3 regions of the Desulfosporosinus meridiei DSM 13257 genome follow, and region 3 is predicted to be linked to each of the others. Evidence: riboswitches for the same ligand, from Rfam matches in the RefSeq annotation. Region 3 holds a riboswitch; each other region holds the start of a gene.

Region 1 (4,371 bases), 110 kb from region 3:
GTTTATTGTTTCTACATTAAGCCAAAAATTCCTTTTCATTTTTTGACAAATAAATAATTTTCTTATGAAAATGTCTAAGAACATCTCAGGTAAGTGCTTTGCTTTGTCTGGATAATTCTTCGAGCTCGTCATCAATATCTATAAGCTTAATAAGCCACTGAGAGCGCTGTTCCCTTTCTGATATAAGTTTCCCTAAGATTTCCTCTCGGGCATTCTGTAGTACTTTCCGCCGCTTTTCTATCTCCAGAAGCTTATCTAAGTGACTCATTTATCGCCCTCCTAATGTAATAAAATACTCTTACTGCAAAAAAATAAGACCATAAAGGTGACTTCCTTTGAAGTCAGACCTCCATGGTCATATATTCACAATATTATTAGTTCTATAGAAATCAAGAAATTCCTGCCTTCTCAACAAAGTTGCAAGGATTCCTTAACCTGTTTAGAGAATATTGAAATCTATAACCTATGAAGCACAAGTGGAGATTATTTTCTATACGGGGTCTGGTGACTTGAGTAGTTGAGAGTTACTTTTTTAAAGGGGGGCACTTAGATGACAACTTCCTATCCTCTGGGTATTTTTTCCTGGTTCGGTTACGTACTTCCTTTTCCGGAACGACTTAGATTAATTAAGGAAGCCGGATTTGAGGCTACCTCTATCTGGTGGGAGGATGAGGACATCCCCTGGCCGATGAAGAAGGAGAGCATGCCTGAGTTGGTCAAAGATATGGGGCTTATCTTAGAAAACCTGCATGTACCTTATAATGAATCCAGCGAAATGTGGTCAGAGAACAAATCCCTGCGCTCGGGATTTATCCAAAGACATATCCGCTGGCTGGAGGATTGCGCAGACTACGAAATTCCCATGCTGGTAATGCATTTGACGGAGGGCCAGATCACGCCAAAGCCCAACGATTTTGGTGCCGAAAGCATGTTTGAACTCGTAAGGGTTGCTGAGAACCTGGGGGTGACCATCGCTATCGAAAACACCCGCCGCAATGATAATGTCCCCTATTTGCTTTCTAAAATTCCATCCGGCTCTTTGGGCTTTTGTTTTGATAGCTCTCATTACTTTCTAACGGATAAACCGGACTTCCATCTTCTTAAGAATTTTGGCCGACGACTTGTCACAACTCATCTGTCGGATAATGACGGTCTGGAGGATCGGCATTGGCTGCCTGAAGAGGGTATTATTGATTGGGCCCAAGTAGCCCGGCACTTTCCAACCGCTTATCGGGGATGCTTAACTTTGGAGGCCTATCCGACGGCGGAGGAGCGGGAAAGCCCACCCCAGTTATTTCTTAAAAAAGCTCTGCAAAGATTAAAAACTCTCCACAGTTTATTAGAGCGGGAAAGCTTGCCTAAATAGAGTTGCAGCTACTGATGATTTGATCAGGAAGTAATTGCTTGGCTCCTAAGGTCGCAGCTTTTTCCGGAAATGAACTTTTTCGTGCTTTTGTCTGAGTTGTCTGACCCAATTCCCTTTGTCTTCGTACATTTCTCCCCCCAAAGTCTTAATCATGCGTGTCCCATTCACCGTCTGGGCTTCCGGCACCCCGTAGAAAGAATTGGTTAACTGAGTAAGTATCGTAACCACTCGATTCTTCCTCACGATAAGCACGACTTGGTAACCTTCTCTGGTAGGGTCTGGCGCCAGATAATATTTGATGGATCTTTTCATTTTATTTAATATACAAGCTACCTCATTAGCTTCCTCAAAGGAGACCTCTCGCGCAGTTTGTAGCCACTCCTCCATAAAGCGATTCACCATGAGGGGGTCTAATCCCAGTCTAGAGACAGCTCCTTCTAAGCTATGCACTGTGGCCGTAATCATAGATAATCCTCCTCCCATCGGTATGAATGTCCCCTACTAGAGGTCAAGAAATTTGCGCTTAGAGTAACTTGAAAACCATAAAAAAGCAAAATCCCTCTACAGCTACCTGTAAAGGGATATGGTTACTCCACTAGCCGGATAATGTCACTGATTTTCCGGCGTAAACGGCACCTCCCCTATCTTCCGTAGGTTCCTGTGTAATCTGTAACGAGCAGGTCTCCTGGCTTAAGTTCATTGCAGCCCTATGTCTTCCCGGTTGCCCAGTGACATTGTATAAGGCCGCTCACTACTACAGTGGCGGGACCGCGTCAGCTTAACTGACTTCCCTGTCAATACTTTCTTTATAAAAGTACACTCGTTACATATTTAGTTTTTCGAGAGTATTTGACGAATAGACAAATTTAAGTTTCTAATCCAGAAGTCATCATCGTGTTCTGGGAATGTTTTGGAAATACTGTCCGAATCACGGATTAAATTTTTTCAATATTCCTACATTTCTACGTAGATTCTAAAATTCCTGCTCCCGAAAAAAATCTTGCAAATTTTTTTGTCAGTGGATTGAGTAAGTTCGTTGTTGATTCTTGATTATTCATTGTTCATTATTCATCAAGCCAAACTTGATCTTAATTCGTTCCAGCTTTTTGATCCAAGGCTTCGCCAAGATCACCAGAAAGATCAGGGTCGAAAGAGCGTGGGTAAAGTCAAACCAAAAGCTGGAGATATAGGCTGCTATGATAGCCTGATAGGTAATGGGCTTGATAAAACCGACGATATACCATATATTCATGACCCAGCCAAAGCCAAAGCCAGTGGCAAAACCAAAGACTGCTAAACTCAACCTGCTTTTCAGCCAGCCGGCATTTCTCAGCATACCGGCCACTAAGCCGATCATACCCCAGCAAAACATCTGCCAGGGCGTCCAGGGCCCTTGCCCGAAAAACAAATTGGAGGTAATAGCTGCTACGGCACCGGTTAAAAACCCGGCTTCCGGACCAAAGGTCAGGGCGGTAATGATCACAACAGCTGAGGTAGGTTTAAAATGAGGAATGGGAGCGAAAGCTACCCGGCCCAAAGCCGCAATCCCTGCCATCACAGCAATAACCACCAACTCCCTGGCTTCCGGTCTGCGTCTCTCAAAGCTTAGAAAAAAGGGAGCCATAGCCAAGATGATCAGGATCACGCTTAATAAGCCATAGTTCTTATCCCCCTGCAACGTCGAAAGAATTAAGGCGCAGGGTACTGTAAACATTATGGCCCAGCGGAGTATGTGGATGATTCGACTGCCCTTGTTCTTAGGCTCGACCTGGTTTAACATTGTTTCACATCCTGTCTTTTGCCAGCACCAGACTCTTCCTTCTCCAAGGGAGAGTCTGGTTCCGTTGCTCCGTTTTACTCTCCCAGCCAAGTTTGGCCTAAGTCTTTGCCTAAATCACAGGTATAGTTCCACTCAATTATATCCCCCGGTTTGAGCTTATATTCTCCGCAGCCATAATTAGGATATACTTTGTTGACACAATACATCCAGCCGCTCAGGGGCCCTCCGTCAAACTCATACAAATTATTGATTCCTTGGATATAGGGGGTTCCTTTCGACCCTTCATACTCCATGTGAATCTTATGTTGGCGTACTACCTGCTTCAAAACATCAAATACTACTTCCCCTTCTTTGAACTCCACCACAGTGGGGGCCAGAATAATCCCATCAGCAGGCACAACCTCCTGATATTTTTTATCCTGATGAAGTCCCTTATCAACGGCAGTTTGGCAATTAATTGAGAAGGTTACTATGTTTTTGGGGTTGGGATTGAGGTTAGGATCGGGACTAGGAGGGATAGGATTCACGTTTAAATCAGGGGCCGCCGGAGCAGGAGCCGGAACAGCAGCTAATCCATTTGTACCTGAACTTGAGCCGTTGGGGCTGGTTGAGCTGATAGCTATTGTTGGCTTACTTTCCTGATTAGTTGTGTCGGGCTGCGGTGGCTGACTCTGGGAAGGGCTGGCCCCCTGTGAATTCTGAGCATTCTCAGGAACTTGGCTGCTAGGTTCTTGTTGATCTGCGTTTTCCTCGCTAGGTTTAAGTTCACCTGTCTCTCGGCCTGAATCTGCAACCCCTGCAGTGTTCGCCCCTGCCGGCAGATCCCCAGTGGGTGTCTTAGCTCCACATCCGGTTAATAAAAGAGACATGAGTATAACCAGGATAAGTACAACTGACTTAGGTTTTCTCACATTTACTCCCTCCTTTTGTACGATAAAGCTAATTCCTGCGAAGGACATTGTCTTCGGGCTCGCTTACCAAATTTGCTAAAGCTATCATGGTGTGCCGCTTGGCAGTATCTGTTTCAAAGTCTGCAGGGTATTATCTGATACAACGGCTGCACCGCCTAAAACATAGGTCTCCTTGATGAGATTGTCAGCACTTCGAAGAAGCTGTTCCTGCCCATCTGTCAGACCATCCTCGCCGGAGGATGCACCTGCAGTCAGCAGAATCCAGGCATTAGACTGACCGGCTACAGCTGCCCCGGCCAAGGCATCGGCAAAAC
Region 2 (4,371 bases), 1.0 Mb from region 3:
TTAAGGGCTTAAGGATACTGTCATTAACTATTTTTGGATCTGTCATCCCTGTAAGATATAGCAATGCCGCATCGACTTGTTTTGGCAGATTAATCGTGAACTCTCTGATGACAACATCATAATTATTACCTAGGGATTCTCTGAAAAGATCCAGGTTGTTTTTAAGACTTGCGGAAAGGTGACTGGTGGTGCTTTTTTCGTCTTTGTCTTTAGAAGCTGTAGAGTTACTTTGGCTCAATTTATAGTTTTGTCCAAGCAGCTTCAGATATTTCAGTCTGCTAAGCAGATAACTGAGCATAACCCCCATCCCTTTCCATACTAGTCAGAAAGTGGTACAGTGCAGTACATACTTTCTGGAAGTTTCTTTCTCACAGATTCAAGGGCCTATGATTCTGAGAAGCCAACTCAGTTGCCTAAGCCCTTAGTTAATATTAACCATTATATCCAAACTTATTTATGGCTTGGGAATGGAGCTAGTTATGAAAATAAAAAGCGTAAGATTTCGGGGACAAAGTCCCTAAACCTTAACGCTTCTATATCTGTTTCTGTATAAGCATTCTAATCGCTGTAGTAACGTACCGGGAAAAATTAGTTCCGTCCTTGAAGAATCACCTAAGGAAGGGAAAAGCCACTAACAAGCAGATAACTTCAGATAGTTCAATAAATGCTCCATAGAGATCCCCGGTTAATCCCCCTAAGAGCGCAGAAATTCTCGAAGACATGAGAGTGATTATTAAGGCCGATACTCCAAAGGCAACCGGGCCGGCTAAACCAAGAAGGTAAAAGGATAGGCCGAATATGACTGCCCCGCCAAGCAGGAAAGTAACCCACTGAGAAGCTTCGTGAAATCCTTTGCCCAGTCCCTGAGAACGAGCATAGGGAAAGGCAATAACCCCTATCTGAAAGACCCAGCGTGCGAGCATAGGCATTATAATCAAAATAGTTAACATTGAGGGAGTCAGGCTGGCAAGTAAGCTGAACTTTAAGAGCAGCAAGCCCACCAAAGCCATGGAGGCATGAGCGCCAACTCGGCTGTCCTTCATGATTTCTAAAATCCTCTCGGGGCTTCGAGCGGATAATAAGCCATCCATGCTGTCCATGAAACCATCTAGGTGAATTCCTCCGGTGAGCATTAACTCAGCACCTAACAAGATAGCCCCTATAACCAAAGGTGGAAAATATGGAATAAGGGCTTTGGCCAACAGCCAGAGGAGCAGACCAATGATCAACCCCACTAGGGGATAGAAGCGATAGCTTCGTGTGAATTCTTCTGTTGTGATGTCTTGGGGAACAGGTAAAGGGATGCGAGTGAAAAAAGTCAGAGCAATCAGAAGCCCGCGCATTTATAATCACTCCTTGTGCAGAGAAGCAAGCAGCTTCTCGCCGGAGGTTTTCAAATCCATAGGTAAACCGGCGATAACCATATACACATGGTCAGCACTTCTGGCCAATATCTGATTGCTTCGTCCGGCTAAATCCCTGTAGGCCCGAGCTAAGGGGTTTTCGGGGACTATCCCTTGTCCTACTTCGTTGCTGACAAAGATGACCTTCGGTTTAATCTCTTGAGCAAGACCTGCAACTTCTTTAACCGCAGCCAAGACTTTCGGCTCTACATGGTTATAAAGATGGGAGTGATCTGGGGAATCGGGAGTTGATTCTGATTCATATGCTTCCTGACTTGAGTGTTCGGCTTGTCCGGCTAGGAGCATATTTGTAAGCCAAAGAGTGACACAATCAAGAAGGATGACTCCCTCCTCATCTTTAAGTTGAGTTAAGGTTTGCCCAATTTCCAAGGGCTCTTCGATGAGCCGCCAAGAGGAGGGACGCTGCTGTTGGTGTTTTTTAACCCGAATAGCCATTTCCCCATCCCAGATTTGGGCTGTTGCAATGTAAATGACCGGACGATTGTCCTGAGCAGCAAGAAGTTCTGCAAAAGAGCTCTTGCCGCTCCGAGCACCACCTGTGATGAGTGTAAACTGAGACATAGGTTCATCGACTCCCCGTAGTTAATATTAGCTGGATTTTTCGCTAACTCCCGCATCGGCGAAGGTAGCCATTTCCTCGATGATACGAAGAGCTGCTTCTACGAAATAAAAGGTCAAGGCTGCACCTGTTCCTTCGCCAAGCCTCATATTAAGGTTGAGCACAGGATCGAGGCCCAGACCGGCCAAAGCTTTACGGTGGCCTATTTCCATTGAACCGTGAGAAGGGATCATATAAGCAATGGATTGTGGAGCAAGTTTAGCCGCAATGAGTGCCCCAGCAGTGGAGATAAAGCCATCAATGACAATGGGAACATGGCTGGCAGCAGCTTGCAGGATGGAACCGGCAATTGCGGCGATTTCTAAGCCCCCGACTTTGCTAAGAACATCTAGAGCATCCGAGGTGTCCGGCTGATTGACCTCAATGGCTTTTTCAATAGCCCGGCGTTTTCTTATGATTCCCTCATCGTCAATGCCTGTCCCCCGTCCGACAACTTCTTCGATAGGAGAATTAGTTAATAAAGCAACAATGGCAGAACTGGGGGTAGTATTGCCAATTCCCAGTTCCCCGGTGGCAAAGAGGTTATAGCCTTCACGAATCTTTTCCTCCGCCACTGAGGCACCGGCCAGGAGAGCTTGCAAAGCTTCATAACGTGACATAGCCGGACCTTTAGTCATGTTTTTGGTGCCATTGGCTACGCGTTTTTGAATAAGTTGTCCCTCTATCGGGAAGGCAATACCTACATCTGTTAAAAAGACCTCGGCATTTGCCTGCCGCGCTAAGACATTGATGGCTGCGCCGCCATTCATAATGTTATAGGCCATCTGAGGAGTTACTTCTTGGGGAAAGGCACTTACTCCTTCTTCAACGACACCGTGATCTCCTGCCATTGTGAGAACGGCTTTCTTTTGAATTATCGGCTTGGAGGTTCGTTGAATCCCACCAAGTTGCTTGGCAATATGTTCTAACTGGCCCAGACTTCCTTGGGGCTTTGTGAGAGAATCTAAACGCCCTTGAATTTGATCCATTGCTTCTTGGTCCAGACCTTTGATGTCCGAAATTAGTTTTTGTAATTGAGTGTAGAGTTGTTCTTCGGTGAAGCTTTCCATATAATTTCCTCCCCCTATTTTATAATAATTTTCAAAATAGAAAAGTCCCGACCACAAATAAACTGTAGTCGGGACTTTACCGTCATCACCGCTGCTTCCCATAAAATAATGAAAAGACATAAACATCTTTAGGCAGGTCTCCTGGCTATCGATTCATCGCTTTGCTCGTCAACCTTCCCGGAAAAACCAGTGGTTCACGAAGCTCATCGAATACAGTGGTGGGTCCGCGTCGGATTTGTTATAGTATAACTTACCGAACTTCCCTATTCTCCCTTAGGGGCACCTAAAATGTAGGGTATTAATTTATTTTAGAATAGCACAACTTTTTTTGAATCTCAAGGAAAATATTAGAGAATTCTTTGACACAGATTTTTACAAGAGAGTTTCCTTCGTATATAATGGTAGGTATTAGTAAGCACGTACTTTTTCAATTTTTATAGACTGTTTTATAGAAAATAGACTGTTATTGGACGAATAGGAGGAACCGGTGTGTTTGAAAGTGATATCCTAGTAGCTGGAGCGGATCCTGGATTTGGAGCGATTAAACTAGATACAGGTGAAACAAAGGTTTTATTTCCCGCTGTCATTTGTAAAGGCAATGAACGAATTTTTTCAACATTAGGTAATACCTTAATTGGTAAGGGGTCTGATTTACAAACTCAAATAGCATCCTTGGACGTGATTGTTAAGAATAACTCCACGGGTGTAGAGAAGCATTATTTTATGGGGAGTTTAGCGGAAAGCTTAAATCCCAACGAAGCCCATTATTGTTGGGACGAGGACAAATCCTCGGATGAAGAAGCTACTGCCTTATTGGTGGTCGCTTTAGCCCTTGCTCAAAAGAGTCCCAAAGCGAATGTCTACCTGGGAACCGGCGTTCCTGTTAAATACTATGCATCCCTAAAGGACAAATATGAAGCTGAGTTGAAAGGCTCTTTTTCAGTCATGTTCCGTTCCGGGCCCTTGGAAGGAATGACCCGTCAGCTCAACATTTTGCGCTCTCGTGTACTTCCCCAAAGTTATGGCGTTTTTATTAAGGAAACTCTTAATGATTACGGAATCCCAACTAGTCCTAAGTTGTTTAGCGGGTACGTTGTGGTCATTGATCCGGGGTTTAGAACTACGGATATTGCTACTTTCTATGATGGAGTTATGCTCGATCCTCCGAACTCCTTTAGTATTGAAAAAGGGTTAAAGTGGGCTTATATTGGTGTGGCTGAAAAGCTCAAAGAACTGACCAGCAGTCATGCTAATCCCCTTGAAACAGATGATAAAGAGC
Region 3 (4,371 bases):
TTCATGAAACAGCAAAAAGGCTTAAAGATATTGGTTTCACAGGAGTTTATCACATCAACCGCTTAAGAGAAGGTATTGATACTACCTTAAAACCTGAGACTAGGATAAATACTCTTAATGCAGTTCGCGATGCCGGTTTAGAATTGTACTATTGTGTCGAGCCTATCGGACCTGAGCACTCCTATGATGAATTAGCCGCTGAAATGATTAGAGCAAGGGATTATGATGTTAAAGTTATGGCAGTTATGCGCCGAACCCCAGTCAAAGGAACCCCTTTATATGAAAAAGGGCAAATTTCTGCCATAGAGCTGACCAAAATTGCCGCAGTCGCCCGATTAGTTACTCGTCCGAAGAGAGCTATGAATGCTCATGAGGTTACTCAAATGTCACTGTTAGCTGGCGTTAATCAGCTTTATGCAGAATATGGAGCCAATCCAAGAGATACTGAATCTCAAACTGAAAAGAATAGAGGTTTCTCGGTTACGCAAGCTCGGAACATGTTGTGGGAAGCCGGTTATAAGTAATTTTCATCCCACTATTCTCCATGCCCCTAACCTCAAGCAGCAAATTCGCCGACGTCGGCGAATTTGACCTGCCTTCCCCCGGGCCGTCAGCGAAGCCTACACAAGACCTACACAAGGGGACGGTTCGAACCCCTCTATTTTCTTATGCAGCCTCAGTCAAAAATGCAGATGTAGTTGAACAACCTTACTCAAAGCATATGTGTTCAAACCCTCATCTGTGACAAACTAAAAAAGAGCCTTTTTACGGCTCTTTTCCACTATCACGAGACCAGCCTACATGATGATTGTCATGCCTCAAATTTCTTAAGTTCTCTCGCCCATCTTCATAAGAATAAAAGATTGAGATAGACTTGATCACCGCCGGATCAAGTCTGCTCAGCATTTCTGACCTGTGGCCTTCCTCAAACCGTTCAAATATATTCAGCACAATAAAAGCAAAGCATGTTCCTCCTTAACTCTAATGGGAATGAACATGATGCATATCTGGTGTGTGCGCGTGTACATGCACTATTTTTTCATGGGTATGAACATGGCTGTGTTCGCCTTCACCTATGCAGTCATGGAGGTGAGTATGGTGATAATCCTCGTGATTATGCCTATGTTCGTGAGTGCCTTCTTCATGAGTATGGGGATGTTTATGGTGTTCCACTCCTCCAAAATAAGCACCGATTATCATAATAATTAAGGCGACAATAAAGGATAGGGTAATGTGCTGACCGAAAAGTACTATCGAGAATAACACCCCAGTAAAAGGAGCGACTGCGTAATAAGCGCTTGTTCTTGCTGCGCCGAGTTCTCTTTGCGCGATAATATAAAAGTAGATACTAAGACCATAGGACACAAATCCTAGCACTAAGGCCACTAATAGGTATAACACCTTGGTGCTGTACTGCTTTAGGGCAAGTGCGATTATGAGTGACCCTACTCCAGAGCCGAAACCCTTGACAACAACAATTTGCAGAGGGTCTTTCAGGGACAATATACGAGTACAGTTATTTTCCAAACCCCAGCAAATGCAAGCGAGGATAACAAATATTGAGCCGTTTGAGAAGGAAAAGCCCGTTAAATCCTCAACGGATAAAATAATGCTTGCTAAGGTTATCAGTGAAATAGCGATCCACATTCTCTTGCCAATTGCCTCTTTAAATATCAATAAAGCAATAAGTGATGTCGCCACAATTTCAAAGTTGCTGAGTAGGGAGACGTTTGCAGATGTTGTCATCGTAAGTCCAATCATCAAGCAAACAGGTGCAGCCACATCAAGGATAATCATACCCAAAATATACGGCATTTCTTTTTTTGTCATCTTAGCTTCAATTTGTTCGCTTTTGCTAAGTGCTTTTACTATATTAATGGTTAACATTCCGAAGCCCGCCCCGAGATAAAGGAGTGCAGCCATTAACGTAGGAGGTATTTCCTCAAGCAATAGCTTAGATACTGGTGAGCTTATCCCAAAAAGTGCCGCCGCCAATATTGCTATAGATATTGCTGTTTTATTTTTCATAATAGTTCTTTCAATTGCCAACACAAAAATCTTTGCACAGCATCAATGTCTTCCGAAGTAATCGTCCGAATTACTAGATCTTCCTTAGTCAACGCCATCAATTCTCCTTTTCTAATGCAGAGTCATGGCCTCCCTCTGGAAACCTTTATGTACACTCAATAATAAAAGCCTTTCAAACTAATGAAGGGCTGAATAGACAAAGTCCCTTCACCCATCCGTCGTGAGTAAAGCTTATTAGGCATCAGGTTCCTGACTTAGGTTCATGTTACTGCCTCCCGACCAAGTTTCCTCAGTGGATGACGCAAACTCCCCCTTACAGTGGCGGGACCGCGCCGGATTTGCACCGACTTCCCTGTGATGATTCTCCCCTAAGAGAGATCTCAAGCCCATATTGAATTATCAAATCAAATGTATCACATACCCAATATTTGGTCAAGGGTCAACAAAGAGCCCTCAATGGAGACTAAGCCATAATCATCTGGATCAATAGCCACAACTTTGCCTGAACGGTTATTTAAAGCCAAGATTTCTTCGTTAGTATTGGCTATGGTATAGCCGGCTTTCTCGACTATTTCATAGATAGATTGATCGGTGCCCTTAGGACCTTTTTTTGATCAAAATCGCCGCCGCCAAAATAATCAAAGCCACTGGCTGCCAGTTGTTTGCCAATTTCATAGGCATCATTTCGATTGCTGACCTTAGCATAGTAAGCCGCGGGAGTAGCGTGGGTGATGGGAACACTGGTTACAATCCCAATCTTATAGCCTTTAGCCTTTAAATCTTCCGTGATGGGTGTGTAAGTCTTGGTTTTACTCTCATCCATATTTATGACGCCGGACAAAGTTTTCTGACCTGAAGCGAGAGAAGTAGCCGTTGAAGCAGAATCGGGAATAAAGGAAGAAGAATCCTGAGTCATAAGGGCCCCGTGAACAGGATACTTAGTAAAGCTCAATTGCTCAGGAGAAAGCTTTCCGGGCAGAGATTTTTCCCCCAGATACATTTCCGCGCTGCTGACTTGGGCATAGCTCATGCCATCTCCGATAAACATAAAAACATATTTTGGGGTTTTTCCTTGATAGACCTCCTCCTTGGCTGACTTGGCTATCCCCAGATTCGGCTGAGCAGCTAAAAGGGATATAAGTAATGTGCCGATAACAACGATAAACGCGAGACCTTTGGAATGGCTTCTTTTGAACATTCCTATTTACACCTCCGAAAATTTTTCTTAATTGTATAACACTAGTATTAAGCGCTGATTACGTTTTTGTAAGCTTGCTGTTATTTTTTTCTATTTTTGCCAAAGAGAAAATGCGCCAGTCAAGAGAATCTCCATTCTCTCACCAACGCATTAATCCCATCTACATTCAATTCCCTCCGGAAGTAAATCCCTTGTTTGCCGTCCCTAAACCTTCGCAAACCCTTTCATTGATTTTGTCCCAGTCTTTTCCCTTAACCAGCTCATGCTTTCCTTCCCGATAAGCAATAACCCTGAGGAGCATCCTCCAAGGTGATCTCTGCAAACCCCGCCTCAGCAAAGATGGACTTCATCTCCTTCTCCTCCGGCAGCAGACAGTTTTGGACTGCACCACCCAGCGACACATGGAGATTATTAATATACTCTCTGCTGTGGGGATGCATGACAGTAACTCGCCCTCCGGGTCTCAGAACGCGAGCCATTTCCTGAGCAGAGCGCCTCAGATCATCAAAGTGGGGAAAAGCTGAGTTGCACACCACTTCGTCGACTGCCTGATCTGTCAAGGGAATCTCCTCCGCAGCTCCCTCTATGAACTCTAAGTTAGGGTACTGATATTTTTTTCTAGCTTCTGCCAGCATCTGGGGAGCAAAATCTAGCCCCACCACATTTCCGGCTGAACCCACGGCTTCGATCAGCAGAGGAACCAGTACTCCCGTGCCTGTCCCCAGATCCAGCACCTTACAGCCCGGGGGCAAGGCCAGCTCTTCTACCATATTTTTTAACCTGAGTATTACCTCATCTTCAATTAGAGTATCCCACTTGGCTGCCTTCTCATCAAAATAGGCTTTTTTATGACTCATCCTGCTCTCTCCTTTTGTCCTTTTAGTCCACTAATAGTTAAAACTCAATCTCTTGTCTAACATCATTTTTTGACCTGAGCAGATTTAACTTCTCTTAGGGTTGAGTTAAATCGAGTTTCTTAAAGCCGCCATAATCTTTGGCCATCTCTTCATAAACAGGTTTACCTAAGAGAAAGGTGTAGATTTCCTCACTCTTTTTAACCGGGTCAATGTCCTGAAACTTCTCCGGAAAAATCACCTTCCCGGCATAATAGGCATCTGCCAGGGCTGTATCAATATTAGTAGTAT

What was found. Region 3 has a riboswitch for cobalamin ahead of DESMER_RS02370 (DMT family transporter). Riboswitches for the same ligand answer to the same signal wherever they lie in the genome.
Region 1: linked by a shared signal. The riboswitch ahead of DESMER_RS02845 (hypothetical protein) and the one ahead of DESMER_RS02370 (DMT family transporter) in region 3 are both predicted to bind cobalamin.
Region 2: linked by a shared signal. The riboswitch ahead of cobT (nicotinate-nucleotide--dimethylbenzimidazole phosphoribosyltransferase) and the one ahead of DESMER_RS02370 (DMT family transporter) in region 3 are both predicted to bind cobalamin.

What each region holds. Positions count from the first base shown of each region.
Region 1 covers NC_018515.1:617,104-621,474, reverse strand. The annotation lists gene DESMER_RS02855 (hypothetical protein) at 86-268, opposite strand; gene DESMER_RS02850 (sugar phosphate isomerase/epimerase family protein) at 551-1,366, shown strand; gene DESMER_RS02845 (hypothetical protein) at 1,412-1,831, opposite strand; cobalamin riboswitch at 2,025-2,205, opposite strand; gene DESMER_RS02840 (ECF transporter S component) at 2,421-3,146, opposite strand; gene DESMER_RS02835 (DUF4430 domain-containing protein) at 3,221-4,057, opposite strand; gene DESMER_RS02830 (cell wall-binding repeat-containing protein) at 4,142-4,371, opposite strand, start outside.
Region 2 covers NC_018515.1:1,508,642-1,513,012, forward strand. The annotation lists gene DESMER_RS06940 (spore germination protein) at 1-298, opposite strand, end outside; gene cobS (adenosylcobinamide-GDP ribazoletransferase) at 609-1,343, opposite strand; gene cobU (bifunctional adenosylcobinamide kinase/adenosylcobinamide-phosphate guanylyltransferase) at 1,350-1,985, opposite strand; gene cobT (nicotinate-nucleotide--dimethylbenzimidazole phosphoribosyltransferase) at 2,013-3,092, opposite strand; cobalamin riboswitch at 3,207-3,393, opposite strand; gene DESMER_RS06965 (ParM/StbA family protein) at 3,582-4,371, shown strand, end outside.
Region 3 covers NC_018515.1:508,469-512,839, reverse strand. The annotation lists gene DESMER_RS02380 (biotin synthase BioB) at 1-524, shown strand, start outside; gene DESMER_RS02370 (DMT family transporter) at 982-2,028, opposite strand; cobalamin riboswitch at 2,252-2,430, opposite strand; gene DESMER_RS02365 (alkaline phosphatase) at 2,597-3,226, opposite strand; gene DESMER_RS02360 (class I SAM-dependent methyltransferase) at 3,487-4,083, opposite strand; gene DESMER_RS02355 (iron ABC transporter substrate-binding protein) at 4,178-4,371, opposite strand, start outside.